DNA from 2 places in the Cellulosilyticum sp. genome. Region 1 is predicted to be linked to the other one. Evidence: riboswitches for the same ligand, from Rfam matches in the RefSeq annotation. Region 1 holds a riboswitch; the other holds the start of a gene.
The links. A riboswitch is a leader RNA that binds a small molecule or an ion and turns the genes downstream of it on or off. The one in region 1 is predicted to bind thiamine pyrophosphate.

Region 1 (4,197 bases):
AATTATAATCTTGATATAATGTGATTAGACTAAAAAGAGATATTTCCCAAATTGATAGATCAAAATATATAGATGGGGGAGGAAAGTATGAGAAAAGTTATATTATATATTGCGATGAGTATAGATGGTTATATTGCAGATGAAAAGGGAGGCGTGGACTGGTTAGCAGGGGATGGAAGTGATAAAGACAATCAAGGGAGTTTCCCACGCTTTATAGAAACGGTGGATATAGTAATTTTGGGATATAAAACATACTATCAAATTGTCACAGAGCTATCTCCTGACTCATGGGCGTACCTTGGTAAAAAGAGCTATGTTTTAACGCATAAGAAATTAGATAGTACTGATGAGATTATTTTTACTGATGAAAATTTATCTGATTTAATAAACCGGCTTAAACTAGAAGATGGAAAAGATATATGGATTTGTGGTGGGGCATCTATAGTTAATCAATTGATAAATTTAGATTTAATTGACAAGGTGTGTGTTTCACTCATACCAACATTATTAGGAAAAGGCATTAGCCTATTTACAAAGCACGAAAAAGAAATGCCCCTAAAACTTATTTCAACAGAAATTAATAACGGCATAATCGACCTATTTTATGAACGCAGAGATTTTAAATAAAAGTTATGTTGGAGTTACTTTTTTTCTTTTTAAAAGTAACTCCAACATAACTTTTTTCTGTTTCCCATATACATCTCTTATTTATTCAAAGATATCAACCTTTTCTCCAGCAAGGACTTTGTTCATGCTGCGGACAGCACACATTTTACCACACATTGTACAGGTATCTTCGTGTTCGGGTTTTGATTCTTCACGATAACGTCTTGGTTTCTCTGGTTCTAAGGCGAGGTCAAACATAGCTTCCCAGTTGATATCTGCACGGGCTTTGCTCATTTTGTTATCCCAGTCTCTTGCACCAGGGATATTTTTTGCAATATCACCAGCATGGGCTGCTATTTTAGTAGCTACGATTCCTTCTTTCATATCTTCAAGGTTAGGTAGGCGAAGGTGTTCAGCTGGTGTAACATAGCATAAGAAGTCTACGCCAGCCGCTGCCGCAATAGCACCCCCGATAGCACTTGTAATGTGATCATAGCCAGGCGCAACATCTGTTACAAGTGGTCCGAGTACATAGAATGGTGCACCATGACAAAGTTTTTTCTCTAGCATAACGTTTGCCTCAATTTCATTGAGTGCCATGTGCCCTGGTCCTTCAATCATGACTTGAACATTTCTTTCCCAAGCACGTTTTGTAAGCTCTCCAAGTGTAATGAGTTCTTTGATTTGAACTGCATCTGTTGCATCAGCAATACTACCAGGTCTACAGGCATCTCCAAGACTTAAGGTAACATCATATTTTTCACAGATATCGAGAAGTCTATCATAGTATTCATAAAATGGATTTTCAGCATGATTAGCTTCCATCCAAGCAAATAGGAGAGAGCCGCCACGAGAAACGATATTTGTAAGACGTTTATTGCGTTTAAAGGTTTCAACTGTTTCACGATTAAGACCTACGTGAATTGTCATGAAGTCTACGCCGTCTTCAGCATGTTTTTCAACTACTTTAAAGAACTCATCTATTGTGATATCTGCAATGTCTTTTTGTAAGAAACCAATGGCATCGTACATTGGTACTGTTCCAATCATAGCAGGAGCAGTGGCAATGAGTTTTTTTCTAAACATTTCTGTATGACCATAGTTTGAAAGGTCCATAATAGCTTCAGTTCCCATTTGAATCGCCATATTTACCTTTTCCATTTCTTTTTCAATGTTGCAGCAGTCTCTAGAAATACCAAGGTTAACGTTGATTTTAGTTTTTAAGCCTTCACCTACACCTTCAGCAGAAAGACAAGCATGATTTTTATTAGCAGGAATAGCAATTTTACCCTCAGCTACTTTTTGCATAATAAGTTTTACATCTACATTTTCCTTTTTTGCAACAGTTTCCATTTCCTTTGTGACAATCCCTTTTTTTGCAGCATCCATTTGTGTTGTATAATTCACTTTAAAGCCTCCCATTTTATAGTATTCTCAAACATTCTAAAGCTGAAATTATTTTTATTTATAAGGGGTACAATATAAAAAGCAATAAAAAAACCTCCAAATAGAAAATCTATTTAGAGGCAATAAAATTTATGGTTTGAAGGATTTAAATATCTATATAAAAGATAATTAATCATAATCGACTTGCTTCCCTACGATGGTATTAACCATATCAGGTTCAACGAGTTGGAATAATCCTCTCAGCCAAATGGCACCCCTAGCTAGTGTGTTTGTATAATTTAGTATAATATACAGATTAATAAAAGTAAACTTTAAATTCAATGAAATATAAAAAGATAAATAAAAAACGTGGTAAATAATGGAATTAATTTAACGATAAATAGCTTGTATAAAATAAATGGGAAATAGTGTAAAACGTATGCTTTTAAATACCTATATTATAAATAGGAAGAAATTTTTTTTGGTTTTGGGCATATTTTGAAGGCTATGGAACATTTTACTCCTTGAGGTTTTTCCAAATATGTAGTATTATTCAATGTAGTATGTAAGCGAAGACTCGTTTTTTATGGATTAGGAAAGTATAACTATAATTTCCTATCCTAAAGATAACGCGACGCTAGACTCTTTATTTTAGAGTAGGAAAGTTCGGTTTTTAACTGTGCGGCTCAAATATAGATAATGTGACGCTAGTCACTTTATTTAAGAGCAAGGAAGTTCGAGTAGAAAACGGTGTTTCAAATATTTTCTTACTCCGAAGAGAAGATGGCACTAGCCATTTGATGTTTATATAAATTATAGATAGATTGTAGAGGTAATGATCATAGAAAGTATATTATTTAACCAATTAGAAGTATCAGAAGAAATTATTAGAGCGGCTCAGGACATGGGATTTGAGGAGACAACTCCTATTCAAGCAAAAGCAATCCCAGTTATTTTAGAAGGAAAAGACATTATTGCACAAGCACCTACAGGAACAGGTAAAACATGTGCTTTCGGTATCCCAGCAATCGAACTTGTGGATACAAGTGATGATAATGTACAAGTTTTAATTCTTTGTCCAACACGTGAGCTCGTTATCCAAGTAGCTGAAGAAATAACAGCTTTATCAAAATACAAAAAGGGTGTACGTGTCCTTCCGATTTATGGTGGACAACAAATTGATCGTCAAATTTCTGCCCTTAGAAAAAAACCACAAGTTATCATTGGAACACCAGGTCGTGTAATGGATCACATCAGAAGAAGAACACTTAAACTTGATGATTTAAACATGATTATCTTAGATGAAGCAGATGAAATGCTTAACATGGGATTCCGTGAAGATATTGATATTATTTTAGAAAGTGTACCAGAAGAACGTCAATTCGTACTTTTCTCAGCGACACTTGCAAAAGCAATCTTAGACATTGCAAACAAATATCAAAATGATCCAGTAAAAGTAAACGTAGTTCATAAAGAGCTTACAGTACCTACTATCGAGCAGTACTACTTAGAAGTTAGAGATGCTAACAAAGTAGAGGTATTATCACGTTTAATCGATGCAAATAACTTCAAACTTTCAGTAGTATTCTGTAATACAAAACGCCGCGTTGATGACCTTTGCCGTGATCTTCAAGCAAGAGGATACAGTGCAGAATCTCTTCATGGTGATATGAAACAACTTCAAAGAGATAATGTTATGTCTCGTTTCAGAAATGGTCTTATTGATATTCTTATTGCAACAGACGTAGCAGCTCGCGGTATTGACGTTGATGATGTAGATGCAGTATTCAACTATGATGTACCAAGTGATGAAGAATATTATGTACACCGTATCGGTAGAACTGGTCGTGCAAAACGTCAAGGTGTATCTTATACATTTGCAGCTGGTAAAGAACTTGTTAAATTAAGAGATATCCAACGTTATACAAAATCAAAAATTAAACTTATCAAACCACCTTCAATCGAAGATATCCAAGAAAATAAACTTTCAGGTATCATGGATGAAGTAAAAGAAGTACTTGCTGAAGGCGGACTTTCTAAATATACAAATTATATTGAAACACTTTTAGAAGAAGTGGGCGATATCACAGAAGAAAACTATGCAACTTCTCTTGAAGTAGCAGCAGCTTTCCTTAAAATGACTATGGACAAACTTGTAATGGGTGCATCTGCAGAGCTTTCTGTAGAAGATTTATCAGCGCGTTC
Region 2 (4,197 bases), on a different contig from region 1:
GTTATGAATAACTAAAATTTATAAATGTGAAATCTACAATAAATATGTAATTTAAATATTCCATTAATTTGTATTTGTTTTGAATAGGTAGTGCTATAATAAATGAGACGAATATTAATAATAGGGACTAAAAATAGGGTGGTGTTGAAATGGTTAGAGTCTTGTATGAGTGGAAGAACAATGTAAGGAAGCTCTGTGCAGTGATGTTAGTTGGCATAATGTGTGTAGCACCAGTTATGGCACAGGAACAGGTAAGTAATGATTATCCTAGCGCATGGGCTATGGAAGCGGTCATGGAGGGACAGAATTATGGCATATATCCTTTGACTTGGCATGAGAATTTTAAGGCTAAGATTACTAAGGCGCAGATTGCTACGTTGAAAAAGGGAATTAGTGAGAAGATACAGAGCATAAGTGGGGTAAAATTAAAAGAAAATGCTATAGATGAACAGGTTAAGGGTAATACAAGAGGAGAAGTTTTAAGAGGGTTATTTTTAGTACTTAAGAATTATGAGTACCCAGTAGACTTAGGATTAGATGAAATAGATGCTATAGAATTTATGCAAAAAAACAATATTTTATCCGGAAATACTAAGGATTTTAAATTAAATAGGGTATGTACTATAGAAGAAGCTATTGTATTTGGCACACGTATTACAGATTGGGTATATAATCAATTGGATGCAGGGAGCAAAGGTTACTTTTGGAAAGTAGAAGGCGGAAAAAATGATGTATATCTATTTGGTTCTATCCATGCAGCGGATGCTAGATTGTATCCTTTTGCTCAAGAGATATTAGAGGCCTATGATACGGCTGATGTGATTGGATTTGAAATTGATACATCAGATGAAGCAGATTATAATAAATTTGCTAATTTAGCACTTTATGATGATGGTTCTTCATTAAAGGATCATGTTTCAGAGGAAACATATGATTTATTGTTATCATGCAAAGAAGCGATAGGCTTAACAGAAACACAGCTTAATAAATTTAAGGTCTGGTATTTGAGTAATTATGTATCTACTTTAAGTTTAAGTGATATAAGAGAAGTTGAAGAGTCGCAAGAAGCTGTAGAGTATGGCATTGATAATTATTTCTTTTATAAGGCGTATTATGATGATAAGGAGATTTATCCGTTAGAGAGCTATGAGATACAGGCAAAAATGTTTGATAGTTTTTCTGATGAATTGCAGGAATACTTACTGTTAGGAAATTTATATAATTTGTTATATAGTGAGGATTCAAGTGAAGCTTTAAGTGAAGAAGAGATTAAAGCAATGAATGATCAATGGTTAACGTTAATGAAGGCTGGAGATATTGAAGGATTTAAGGTATATTATGATACAAGTAATGTTGATTTAGGAAATGAAGTGTTAACTAAGGAATACATAGATAAATTACTCACAAATCGTGATGCAAAGATGGCAGAAAAAATTGAGGGGTGCTTAAATAATGAGACTGGAAACACATATTTTATAATAGTGGGGGCAGCGCATTACATTAGTGCACGAGATAATAGTGTAATTGATCAATTAAAAGCAAAGGGATATACTGTAACACAAATTAAATAGTGGTCTTTGTTTTGAGATAAAGACAAGTAGTGATATAATAAAGAAAGAGTCTGGAAGAATATAAATAGACTTAAAGTAAGAGATTAAAAAGCTAAGATAGTGGAGGGAGCCTGTGAGGCAGGCTGAGAGGAAGTTGACAGCTTCGACCTATGACCTGATTTGGATAATGCCAACGTAGGGAACATTATGAAATTAAAGGGGTAATTTTATCCTAAAATAGTTTTACTATTTTTTAATAGAGTAATAGTTACGTGGTTAAATAAATGAGGAAATAAGGAGCTGTTGTACTAACTTAGTATAAAGCTCCTTTTTCTATATAAAAATTTCTATATAAGAATTTCTATACAAAAGTTTTTTGTGCAAAAGTGTAATTTTAAATTACGGGCCAAACGTCTTTATATTTAAAATACAAATAAATGTTATATAATTAACTGTATTATTTAATCAGAGAGGCACTTTGCAAAAAAATTATTGGCACATGAATAGATTAAGTTTGAAGTGGCAATTAATTTACATTGAATATGAAGTAAACGTTAATGGATATTAGGAAAGGGAGATTAAAATAATGGAATTAAACAGTATTGTTAGAAATATACGTGAAAATGGCGCTTTGGTGCATTGCATTACAAATTATGTAACGGTCAATGATTGTGCCAATATTGTATTAGCCAGTGGTGGCTCCCCTATTATGGCGGATGATGTTTTGGAGGTTGAAGATATTACAAGTATGTGTCACGCATTGGTAATTAATATTGGGACCTTAAATATAAGGACGATAGATTCTATGATTAGAGCAGGACGCAGAGCGAATCATCTAGGTCATCCGGTTATTTTAGATCCAGTAGGAATAGGTGCTTCGGAGCTTAGAATGCAGACGGTTCTTCAACTTTTACAGGAAGTAAAAGTTTCTGTTATTCGAGGCAATATATCTGAGATTAAAGCAATCTATGAAGGCTCAGGTGTAACACAAGGTGTGGATGCAGTAGGGGAAGATAAAATAAATGAAGAAAATCTAGACCAGGCCATTATGTTAGCAAAGAGTTTAAGTAGAAGATTAAATGCAGTCATTGCAATTACGGGCATGATTGATATAGTTGCACAAGGCGATATGGCATATGTTATTCGTAATGGGCATAGTATGATGTCTAGGATTACTGGAACAGGATGTATGTTAACAAGTGTTATTGGAAGTTACTGTGGTGCAAATCAAGATAACATATTAGAAGCAACAGCTGCTGCAGTAAGTGCAATGGGGCTTTGCGGTGAACTTGCTTATAATAAAGTTCAAGTAAATGGTGAAGGGACTGGAAGCTTTAAGGTATACTTAATGGATTACATGAGCCTAATAGATGGAGAGATTTTAGCTAAAGGCGCAAGAATACAGCTGCGCTAAGTCTTACAAAGGGTATCTGGTAAAATCAATAACGCATAAAGAACTAAGGAAGAGGGTAATGAAGATGGAAAATAAATTAAATATAGACCAGGCGGCTATGTGTTTATATGCTGTAACAGATAGAAGTTGGTTAAATGGTAAAGCATTAGAGGAACAGGTTGAAGCAGCATTAAAAGGTGGCATTACTTGCTTGCAACTTAGAGAAAAGGATTTAGATGAAGAGGCGTTTATTGAAGAAGCTAAGAAAATTAAAAAACTAACAGATGCTTATAAGGTACCTTTTATTATTAATGATAATGTAAATGTTGCTTTGGCGGTAGATGCAGATGGCGTACATGTGGGGCAAAAGGATATGGCAGCACAAGACGTAAGGACAAAACTTGGCCCAGATAAGATATTGGGTGTATCAGCACAAACAGTAGAACAGGCCATAAGTGCACAAGAAGCGGGGGCGGATTATATTGGTGTTGGTGCAATGTTTACGACTTCTACTAAAAAGGATGCTAATGCAACTTCACGTGAGACACTTAAAGAAATTCGCAAAAATGTACATATTCCAATTGTAGCAATTGGTGGTATTAATAAAGAAAATCTCATGGAGTTAGCAGGCTATGGTGCGGATGGCATTGCCGTAGTATCAGCTATCTTCGCACAAGAAAATATTGAGGAGGCTACTAGAGTACTGAAGGAATTGAGTAAAGAGATGGTAAAAGTTAAGGAGAGTGAAAAATGCTAAAAGTGAATAGGCCTGAAATAAAGGGCATTATTTTTGATATGGATGGGACATTACTGGATTCTATGCCAACTTGGCGTGGCATTGGCGGAACTTTATTAAAGAATAATGGGATTCAGCCACCAGAAGATATTAATGATCGTTTAAAGGAATTAAGCTTTATAGATACAGCACATTATTTTAGAAGTGATTTAGGTTTACAAATGTCCGTAGAGGATATTGTAGCTGGCATTAATGATTTGATGCGCCGGGCTTATGCTGAGACGGTACCTTTAAAGAAAGGGACAAAGGAAGTCTTGGAACGCTTAAGAAATAAGGGCTATAAAATGAGCATTGCTACAGCGACAGATAGAGAATTGGCGTTAATAGGGCTTAAGAGACTAGGCATTTTAGATTATTTTGAAGTGGTAGTTAGTTGTGGGGATATTGGACACTGGAAAGATGAACCGGCTATTTATAAAGAAGCTACTAAGATGATGGGCTTAAATGAAGATGAAGTG

Region 2: linked by a shared signal. The riboswitch ahead of thiM (hydroxyethylthiazole kinase) and the one ahead of thiC (phosphomethylpyrimidine synthase ThiC) in region 1 are both predicted to bind thiamine pyrophosphate.

What each region holds. Positions count from the first base shown of each region.
Region 1 covers NZ_CEVXFV010000021.1:6,554-10,750, reverse strand. The annotation lists gene AC1VAQ_RS10505 (dihydrofolate reductase family protein) at 88-627, shown strand; gene thiC (phosphomethylpyrimidine synthase ThiC) at 709-2,013, opposite strand; TPP riboswitch at 2,185-2,281, opposite strand; gene AC1VAQ_RS10495 (DEAD/DEAH box helicase) at 2,828-4,197, shown strand, end outside.
Region 2 covers NZ_CEVXFV010000052.1:624-4,820, forward strand. The annotation lists gene AC1VAQ_RS16840 (TraB/GumN family protein) at 150-1,571, shown strand; TPP riboswitch at 1,664-1,770, shown strand; gene thiM (hydroxyethylthiazole kinase) at 2,137-2,964, shown strand; gene thiE (thiamine phosphate synthase) at 3,023-3,700, shown strand; gene AC1VAQ_RS16855 (HAD family hydrolase) at 3,694-4,197, shown strand, end outside.